Regions from separate parts of the Oerskovia sp. Root22 genome, predicted to be linked through region 1. Evidence: riboswitches for the same ligand, from Rfam matches in the RefSeq annotation. Region 1 holds a riboswitch; the other holds the start of a gene.
What was found. A riboswitch is a leader RNA that binds a small molecule or an ion and turns the genes downstream of it on or off. The one in region 1 is predicted to bind S-adenosylmethionine.
Positions count from the first base shown of each region.

Region 1 (5,038 bases):
GCGATCCGTACGCCGTCGGTGTCCTGGACGGCGATCTCGAGCGCGACCTCGCGTGCCATGTGCTGGTGCTCCTTGCCTCGGGGGCCGGCGCGCGACGGCGCACCGGCGGGTCAGCGGCCAGCGTAGACCCGCGCAGGACCGCGGCCCGACGGCGTCCCGTACGTGACGTCGTCGGGTCGCCCGCCCGCGAGCGCGGCCCGCGAGCCCACCTCACGCCCCGCCGGGGACGACGAGAGCGGCGCGCCCCGCGCGTGCTCGAGGCACACGGGGACGCACCGCTCCTGGTCGTGCGGGGCAGTGCCCGGGCCGGCTCAGCGGCCCGTCAGGACGACCGTCAGATGACGCCCTGGGCGATCATCGCGTCGGCCACCTTGGTGAAGCCTGCGATGTTCGCACCGAGCACGTAGTTGCCCGGCTCGCCGTACTCGTCGGCCGTCTCCTCGCAGCGCGAGTGGATGCCCTCCATGATGTGCGCGAGGCGCTCCTCGGTGTACTCGAACGTCCACGCGTCGCGCGAAGCGTTCTGCTGCATCTCGAGGGCCGAGGTCGCGACGCCGCCCGCGTTCGCGGCCTTGCCGGGCGCGAAGAGCACCCCGGCCTCCTGGAGCAGGGCCACGGCCCCCGGCGTGGTGGGCATGTTGGCGCCCTCCGCGACCGCGAGGACACCGTTGGCGACGAGCTGCTTGGCGTCCTGCTCGGTCAGCTCGTTCTGCGTGGCGCAGGGCAGGGCGACGGTCGCGGGGACGTCCCAGATGCTGCCGCCCGTGACGAGGCGCGCACCGGGGCGACGCTCGACGTAGTCGGCCACGCGTCCGCGCTCGACCTCCTTGATCTGGCGGAGGAGCTCGACGTCCACGCCTGCCTCGTCGACCACGTAACCCGACGAGTCGGAGAACGACACGACGTTCGCGCCGAGCTGCTGGGCCTTCTGGATCGCGTAGGTCGCGACGTTCCCGGAGCCCGAGACGACGACGCGCTGGCCGTCGAAGCTCTGACCCTTGGTGCGCAGCATGTGGTCGGCGAAGAAGACCGTGCCGTAGCCCGTGGCCTCGGTCCGCACGAGCGACCCGCCCCAGCTGATGCCCTTGCCCGTGAGGACGCCGGACTCGTAGCGGTTCGTGATGCGCTTGTACTGGCCGAACAGGTAGCCGATCTCGCGGCCACCCACGCCGATGTCGCCGGCCGGGACGTCGGTGTACTCACCGATGTGGCGGTAGAGCTCGGTCATGAACGACTGGCAGAAGCGCATGACCTCGCCGTCGGACCTGCCGCGCGGGTCGAAGTCCGACCCGCCCTTGCCGCCGCCGATGGGCATGCCGGTGAGCGAGTTCTTGAAGATCTGCTCGAACCCGAGGAACTTGACGATGCCCAGGTAGACCGACGGGTGGAACCGCAGGCCACCCTTGTACGGGCCGAGAGCCGAGTTGAACTCGACGCGGAACCCGCGGTTGATCTGCACGCGGTTCTTGTCGTCGACCCACGGCACGCGGAAGATGATCTGGCGCTCGGGCTCGCAGATGCGCTCGAGCACGGCGGCGTCGACGTACTGGGGGTTCTTCTGGAGCACCGGGCCGAGCGAGTCGAAGACCTCGCGCACCGCCTGGTGGAACTCGGCCTCACCAGGGTTTCGGGCGAGGACCTCGTCGTAGACGGAGTGCAGACGACTATCCATGAAGTGCTCCTCGGCAGGGCTGGCTCTTAACTGCACCAGGTTACGTACGTGTAAACACGGCCGTACTCCTGTCCCACTCTGAAAGACGGCAGGCTCACGACCTGGGACATCGCCGTTGCCCGGGGCCACTTCCCGTGGCGCGCCCCGGACCGGGCTCACCCCGGCAGGGACCGGGCCGCGGCCGGTGCGACGGCCTCCCGCCCGGCCCCCGACCGCGCCCCACCCCGGCCCCGTCGCGAAACAACCGTCCACGCCGTGAGAAATCTCGACCGGATCGGTACAGATTCGCGCCGACCGGGCTATACCCCTACCCAACGGTCACGAGCACCAGCGCCAAGCCCCGGCTCGCTGGTCAGCAACCCCTCCCACGACGGGGTGCTCCGGGAGATGACCTGGTCGCGCCGGCACCGGCGCGGCAAGCGTGCAGCACGACGACAGCGAGGACACCATGACGCAGCACCAGGCACCGCCCACCGACCCAGCCGGAGCCGACAGCGGCCTCGGCTACCGACCCGGCCCTGCCGACGGCTCACCTCTTCCGCCCCGCCCCACCGTGGTCACCCTGGTCGGCAACCCGCGCCCGGGGTCACGGACCCTGGGCGCGGCACAGGCCGTCGCGGCCCGGGTCGCCGACCACCTGGGCCTCGCGGCACGTCCGGCAGAGGCGGGTTCGACCGACCCCGCGAGCTCCCCGATCTCCCCGACCACGGCGACCATCGACCTCGCCGAGATCGCGGCCGAGATCCTGACCCCCGTGCACCCGCGCGCGGACGCCGCGCGCGAGGTCGTCGCGGGCGCGACCGTGGTGGTCGTCGCGACGCCCGTCTACAAGGGCTCGTACACCGGGCTGCTCAAGGCGTTCCTCGACCTCTACGGTCCGGACGGCCTGGCCGGGGTCGTCGTGGTGCCGGTCGTGGTGTCGGGCAACCCGGCGCACGCCCTGGCCGGCGAGGTGCACCTGCGCCCGCTCCTCGTCGAGCTCGGCGCCACGGTCCCCACGCGCACGCTCGCCCTGCTGGACTCCCAGCTGGGCGAGGCCGAGCTCGCGAGCACCGTCGACGCCTGGCTCGACCGTGCGGGAGGCCCGTTGCTCCGGGCGGCGAGCGCCGCCGTCGGGCAGGACGTCCCCACCCACCAGACCGCCCCCGAGCTCGCCGAGGTGACCCGATGACCGCCGAACCCACCACCCGCTCCGACGTCGCGGGCCTCGCCGGGCTCGAGGCCCTGCTCCACGAGCAGGACGAGCCCCAGCTCAGCCCCGACGCCTACAAGGCCGTGTTCCGGCAGCACCCCGCGGGCGTCGCGGTCGTCGCGCTGCACCACGAGGGGCGGCCCGTAGGCTTCACCGCGACGTCGGTCATCTCGGTCTCGGCCGCGCCGCCGCTGCTCGCGTTCTCGCTCGCGTCGACGTCGTCGTCGTGGCCCGCGATCTCCGCGGCCCGCACGGTCACGGTCAACTTCCTCAGCGCCGACCAGGACGACGTGTCGGCGCGCTTCGCGACGAGCGGGATCGACCGCTTCGCAGCCGGCGGATGGTCACCGCTCGACTCCGGGGAGCCCGTGATCGACGGTGCGCTGTCCTGGGTGCGCGGGCGCATCATCCAGCGCACGCCCGTGGGCGACAGCTACCTGGTCTCGCTGCGCGCGCTCGCGTCGGGGACGCGCAGCGACGCGACGCCGCTCGTCTACCACGACCGGTCCTACCACCGGATCGGGGACCMCTCGCCCTTGCCGTGTGCCGGTTACCAGGTCCAGCCGCGCGCGCTGAGCTCGAGCTCCTCGCGCAGCCGCTCGTCCTCGTCGCTGCGCAGGCCCGCGGCGAGCGGGTCCGCGTCGACCTCGAGACCGCTGAGCCGGCACGCCTCGCGCAGCAGCGCGTCGTACGCGCCCTGCGCGGCGAGGTAGTGGTGCGCCCGGGCGTAGACGCCCGGGTCGTCCTGGACGTCGCGCAGCTCGTGCGCGAGCTGGCCCAGGCGGATCTGGAGGCCCAGCGCCACGAGGGGGTCGGGTGCCCGACGGCGCCGCTCGCGCCAGGTGGTCCGGTGCGCCCGGAGGGGAGGGAGGACGTCCACGGGGGGTCGGTCGTGGCGCACCGTGAGCCACGCGATGACGGCGACCGTCGCCGCGCCCACCACGCCGGAGATCACGAGAAGCCACATCGTCGGAGCCTTCTTCCGTGCCCCTGCGCGCAGCGCACGTGCCCGCAGGACAGTTCCAGCCTAGGACGTGTGGGAGCGCTCCGCCAGGGTCGGGGACGGCCACGTGGCCCTGCGCGGGAGACGGGAGGCGCCCGCCGAGACCGGGGTCCGGGCGGGCACCTCTTGCGTCTCGTAGGGCATCGCCTGGCGACGCCCCGTGCTAGCCCGCCGTGAACCCCTTGGCCCGGCGGGCGTCGGCCGGGCCCCACAGGTCGGTCTTGACCTCGGCCCTGACGAGCGGCACGACCTCCTCCGCGAACCGGCGCAGCACGTCGTCCTGCCGCGCCGGCTCCAGGAGGTGGTTGATCGAGACCGACTGCAGGTCGTGCCCGTAGCTCTGGTGGTAGTCGAGGATCTTCTCGGCGACGCGCTCGGGCGAGCCCACGAGGGCCGGGCCGCGCTCGACGGCCTCCTCGATGGTCCGGAAGCTCGTGACCTTGCCGACCGCGGCCGGGTCGTGCTTGCGCAGGTCTGCGCGCGCGACGGCTCCCTCGTAGATGGGGCGGAACTCCTCGATCGCCTGCTCGGTCGTGTCCGCGAGGAACAGCCCGCCCGAGCCGGAGCCGACGAACCCGTACGCCGGGTCGTGGCCCGCGGCCGCGTACTGCTCGCGGTAGTGGTCGATCAGCACCTGGTAGTTCTCGCGGGGCTGGAACGCGTTGGCGCTCACGATCGGGTCGCCCCACCTCGCGGCGAGCTCGACCGCGAAGCGCGAGGTCGCGGACCCGTGCCAGATCCGGAACGCGCCGTCGTACGGGCGGGGCAGGGTCGTGGCGCCCTGCAGGTCGGGGCGGTGGCGGCCCTCCCAGTCGACCTCCTCACCGCTCAGGAGCAGGCGGAGCAGCTCGTAGTTCTCCTCGAGGTACTCGTACTGCCGGTCGATGTCGAGGCCCAGCAGCGGGTACTGGAGCGCCTCGTTGCCCTTGCCGATGACCATCTCGAACCGGCCCCGGCTGAGCTGGTCGATCGTCGCGTAGTCCTCCGCGACGCGGATGGGGTCCAGCAGGGACAGCACCGTCACGCCCGTGCTCAGCAGGATGCGCGACGTGCGCGCGGCGATCGCCCCGAGGATCACGGTGGGCGACGACGACAGCACGTCCCCCGCGTGCCGCTCGCCGACCGCGAACGCGTCGAGGCCGAGCTCCTCGGCCAGGACCGCGGTCTCGAC
Region 1 is NZ_LMIL01000011.1:496,631-501,668, reverse strand. It holds gene ASE15_RS17605 (copper homeostasis protein CutC) at 1-59, opposite strand, end outside; gene gdhA (NADP-specific glutamate dehydrogenase) at 335-1,672, opposite strand; SAM riboswitch class IV at 1,989-2,100, shown strand; gene ASE15_RS17595 (NADPH-dependent FMN reductase) at 2,121-2,843, shown strand; partial or broken gene ASE15_RS17590 (flavin reductase family protein) at 2,840-3,373, shown strand; gene ASE15_RS17585 (hypothetical protein) at 3,415-3,831, opposite strand; gene ASE15_RS17580 (LLM class flavin-dependent oxidoreductase) at 4,031-5,038, opposite strand, start outside.

Region 2 (5,038 bases), on a different contig from region 1:
CTGTGCCGTGAACCACCCGGGAGTAGAGGTCGCGGCCGAGCTGGTCGGTCCCGAACCAGTGCTCGGCCGACGGCGGCTGGAGCTTGTCGGCCGGCACCCCGGTCAGCGGGTCGGAGTGCGCGAGCAGCGTCGGGGCGAAGGCGGCCACCAGGACGACGACGATCCAGACCACGGCCGCGAGCAGACCGGGCCGCCGGACCACGAAGCCCAGGCCCGCCACGAGGCTCGAGAGGCCACGGACGCGGCCGGGCGGCAGGTCCGCGGACGAGGGCCGCCGAAGACCGGGCGTGGTGCCGTCGACGGCATCGGCCTCCGGCAGGACGCTCTGCTCGTGCGGGGCGAGGGCGGTGTCGGTCATGCTGCACCTCCGTGAAGGACGGCGACCTCGGGGGTCGACGATCTGGTGGGTACGGTCTGGTCCTCGGGGGCGGCGGCCCCTCCCCCGGGCGTCGCCCCAGGCGTGGTCGCGCCTCGGCGACGTCCCGTCACCACGCGGGGATCGAGCAACGGGTAGGCCAGGTCGACGAGCAGGTTGGACACGACGAACACGACGGCGGCGAAGATCACGATGCCCTGCACGACCGGGATGTCCTGGGTCTGCACCGCGGACGCGGTCACGCGGCCGAGTCCCGGTCGGGAGAACACCGTCTCGGTGACGACCGTGCCGGAGAGCAGCTGGCCGACGATCAGGCCGGTCATCGTCAGTGCGGGCAGCGCGGCGTTGCGCAGGGCGTGCGAGAAGAAGACCCTCGGGCGACCGGCTCCCTTGGCCCACACCGCGTCGATGTACGGCTCCCGCAGCGTGGTGGCCAGGCTCTTGGACAACAGCTGGGCGATCGTCGCCCCGGTGGGCACGGCGAGCGTGATCGCGGGCAGGACGATCGAGGCGAACCCCTTGTTCCCCATCGCGGGGAAGATCGGCAGGGTGAAGGAGAACCACTGGATGAGCAGGAGGCCGAACCAGAAGGCGGGGATCGCGACCCCGAGGGGCGGCAGCCCGAGGAGCAGCTGCCCGAGACCGCGGAACCGTGTGTAGGTGGCCGCGACGGCCAGCCCTCCGCCGAGCACCACCGCGAGCAGCAGACCGGCCGCGGCGATCTGCACGGTCGGTGGGATCGCCTCGACGATGAGGTCCGCAGCGGGGCGCCCCGTGCTGATCGACTGACCGAGGTCCCCGCGGAACAGCCCGGCGAGCTGGGAGAAGTACTGGACCACGAGCGGGCGGTCCAGACCGTGCTCGGCACGGAGCGCGTCGAGCTGCTCGGGGGTGATGTCGTTGGCGTCGGCCCCGGCCATGAGCTGGGCCGGGTCGCCGGGCAGGGCGTAGAGCACGATGAAGGACACCGTGTAGGCGGCCCAGAGCACGCCGACCGCCTGGGCCAGTCGCGTCGCGAGATAGCGTCCCATGGTGGTTCTCCCCCTCCGTCAGGCGCCGACGGCGACGGCGGCGGCGGTCCGCTCGACGGGCGGCGATCCCGGCACCGTCGAGCCGGCCGTTCCCGCACGGTCCGTGGCCGGCGTCCAGCCGAGGGCCGGGGCGACGAGAGTCGCGACGTCGTGCAGGATCTGCTCGTACTCCTCGTCGCTGAGCTCGTAGGGCAGCTCGAGGCGCAGCTCGCTGACCTCGCCCACGACGGCGTCCGCCACGAGCCGCTCGAGGATCTCCTCGCTGGGCCCCACGAGATCGGGCGCGAAGAGCGTCCGGCGCTCGCCCTGCGGGGCGAGGGTCCGGGCTCGGCGCGACTCCTCGAAGGCTCGGTAGCGTCGGCGCGACGAGGCGTCGGCGCAGTCGGTCGGCACGATGACCCGCCCGAGCGCGACCCGCGTGGTCCGCGCGTCGCCGCGCCCCGCGCGGTAGGCGACGAGGTTCGCGAGCTGGGCGGTGACGAAGTCGTCCGACTCCTCGCCTGCCACGATGTTGCCGGTCAGGAGGTTGAGCCCGTTGCGCGCGGCCCACTCGGTCGAGCGGCGCGAGCCGGCGCCGTACCAGAGGCGGTCGACGAGCCCCGGGCTGTGCGGCTGCAGCCGGGGCCGCTGGACGTTCCCGGGCGAGTGCACCACGGTGTCCTCGTCGCCGATGAAACCGCCCGACAGGTTGGCCGCGAGCCGCTCGATGCGTGCGTGCGAGAAGTCGTGGGACTCCCAGTCCCCGTCGAAGACCAGGTCACCGATCAGGTCGGCGTGCGGCGGACGGCCCGCGCTCAGGCCCACCTGGAGGCGCCCCTGCGCGAGGACGTCGGCGGTCGAGAGGTCCTCCCCGAGGCGGAACGGGCTCTCGTACCCGATCGGGATGACGCCTGTCCCCAGCTCGATCGTGCTCGTGCGTTGGGACGCCGCAGCGAGGAAGACGGTCGCCGACGAGATCCCGTGCTCGAGGTGCCGCTGGCGGACCCACGCTCCGTCGAACCCCCAGGCCTCGGCGCGCTCGAACAGCCGCAGCGTCGCCTCGAGACCGCTGGCGGGGTCGTCGTCCGGGAAGTTCCCGGGGGTGAGGAAGGCCAGCGAGGAGATCGCCGGGGTGCTCTGGCTCACGATGGTGCGTCCTTCGGTCGGACGACGTGCGGGTCCCGCCCGTCCCCGGGCACGCCACAGGAACCCGTGGACGGGGGTCGTTCGTCACGTCGTGTGCTTACCGCGACCTGTCGGCGCGGTCAGGTCCTGCCCGGAGCACCCCGTCACATCGAAGGGTTGCTGGCCAGCGAGCCGGGTCTTGGCGCTGGCGCTCTTCACCTGCCGCACAGGAAAGCCTCCCGGCGCCGTGCAGTCAAGGAGTGAGAGCGGCGTCCCACTCCATGAGACAACGCAAACGAGAGACGGGGCCCGGAGACCGTTCCAGGTCTCCGGGCCCCGTCGTGGGACCGAGCGCCGCCTCCGCGCTGCAGCCGCGAGCCGCCCTCAGGACGCCTTGCGCCTGCGCCCCACGAGCACCAGGTCGTCGCGGTGCACGACCTCGCGGTCGTAGCCCTCGCCGAGCTTGTCGCGCAGCTCGTGCGTCGAGCGGCCGAGGAGGTCGGGGATGTCGGTCGAGTCGAAGGCCACGAGGCCGCGCGCGATCACGCGCCCGTCGGGCGCGACGAGCTCGACGGGGTCGCCCGCGTCGAAGTCGCCCGTGACCCCGACCACGCCCGCGGGCAGCAGCGAGGCCCGCCCGCCCAGGACCGCGGTCACGGCCCCCTCGTCGAGCTCGAGGCGCCCCCGCGTGCGCGCGGCGTGCGCGAGCCACAGGCGTCGGCGCGTGGTGCGCTTGCCCGTCACGGCGAACCAGGTCCCGACCTCGCGCCCGGCGAGCGCGCCCTCGGCGTTCGCGGCCTTGGTCAGCACGACCGGGATGCCCGAGCCGGTCGCGATGCGCACGGACTCGAGCTTGGTGAGCATGCCGCCCGTCCCGACCGAGCTGCCGCGCCCCGTGACCTCGATGCCCTCGAGGTCGAGCGGCGAGCGGACCTCGCGGATGCGTTGGGTGCCGGGGCGCGAGGGCGGGCCGTCGTAGAGCCCGTCGACGTCGGTCAGCAGCACCATGACGTCGGCGCGGACCAGGTGCGAGACGAGCGCCGCGAGGCGGTCGTTGTCGCCGAAGCGGATCTCGTCGGTCGCGACCGCGTCGTTCTCGTTGACGACGGGCACGACGCCCAGGTCGAGGAGCCGCTCGAGCGAGCGCTGCGCGTTGCGGTAGTGCCCGCGGCGGATGGTGTCCTCGGCCGTGAGGAGGACCTGCCCCACGCGGATGCCGTACTCGGCGAACGCCTGGGCGTACCGGGCGACCAGGAGGCCCTGGCCCACCGAGGCCGCGGCCTGGGCCGTGGCGAGGTCGCGTGGTCGGGCGCTGAGGCCGAGCGGACCGATCCCCGCCGCGATCGCCCCCGAGGTCACGAGCACGACCTGCCCGCCCGCGGCGTGCCGCGCGGCGATGACGTCGACGAGCGCGTGCAGGGCCGGGACGCTGAGGTGCCCGTCCGGTCCGGTGAGCGAGGAGGAGCCGATCTTGACGACGACCCGGTGGGCCGTGGCGACCTGGGAGCGTGCGGAGAGCGCATTCACCGGGACATCATCGCGCGCCAGGCGCCCGGGCGCGGAGTCATGTCACCGTGTGACACCCCGGGGTGAGACGACATGGACCCTGCCGCGCCGTGGTGTCAGAACTGCACCGGCGCATGGCCCGGTGCATTTCTGACAGCTTCTCCGGCGTGAGCCCGCCCGACGACGTCGCCCACCTCCCGCTCCCGTCCCACCCGGGCGGTGGTCGTCGCTCGACCGGTACGCCACAGGGCGGGCACGACCCGAGGGGCCGTACCCGCCCTGCGGGCGGACGTCGTGGGCGACAGCATCGGCGCGGGAGTCGGGCGTCGGGGCACCCGACCGCTCGGCCCGTCGCTGCCCTGCGGCACCGTGTCCGGAGGTCAGTCCTTCTCGGGGTCCGTCCAGTGACCGGACTCGCGCTCGGTCCAGAGCTCTGCGCGGGCCTCGGCCTTGGCGTCCATGCGCTCGTTGTACTCGCGACGCTTGTCGTTGCGCGTGGGGCGCGAGTGGTCGTCGAAGCGCAGGTCGGTGCCACGGGGTCCGCCGAGGTGCTCGGAGCCCGTGATGAGCGTGGGCTCCCAGTCGAAGACCACGGCGTTCTTCTCGGACCCGATCCGCACCTCGTCGCCGGCGACCGCCCCGGCCTTGAAGAGCTTCTCCTCGACACCCAGGCGGGCGAGACGGTCCGCGAGGTAGCCGACGGCCTCCTCGTTCGCGAAGTCGGTCTGACGGACCCAGCGCTCGGGCTTGGCACCGCGGACCTCGAAGTAGAACGTGCCGTCGCCCGCGTTCTTGCGGGTGACCGTGAACCCGGCGTCGTCGACGGCCTTGGGGCGCAAGATCGTGCGCACCGGAGCGGGCGCGGGGGTCTCGCGGCGCGCCGTGTCGACGAGCCCGGCGAGCGCGTAGGTCAGCTGGCGCAGGCCCTCGTGGCTCGCTGCCGAGATCTCGAAGACCTGCAGGCCGCGGGCCTCGAGGTCGGGGCGGACCAGGTCGGCGAGCTCGCGCGCCTCGGGCACGT
Region 2 is NZ_LMIL01000009.1:123,020-128,057, reverse strand. It holds gene ASE15_RS11070 (ABC transporter permease) at 1-358, opposite strand, end outside; gene ASE15_RS11065 (ABC transporter permease) at 355-1,407, opposite strand; gene ASE15_RS11060 (LLM class flavin-dependent oxidoreductase) at 1,426-2,532, opposite strand; SAM riboswitch class IV at 2,621-2,731, opposite strand; gene proB (glutamate 5-kinase) at 2,896-4,038, opposite strand; gene obgE (GTPase ObgE) at 4,398-5,038, opposite strand, start outside.
Region 2: another riboswitch for S-adenosylmethionine. It lies ahead of ASE15_RS11060 (LLM class flavin-dependent oxidoreductase); the one in region 1 lies ahead of ASE15_RS17595 (NADPH-dependent FMN reductase).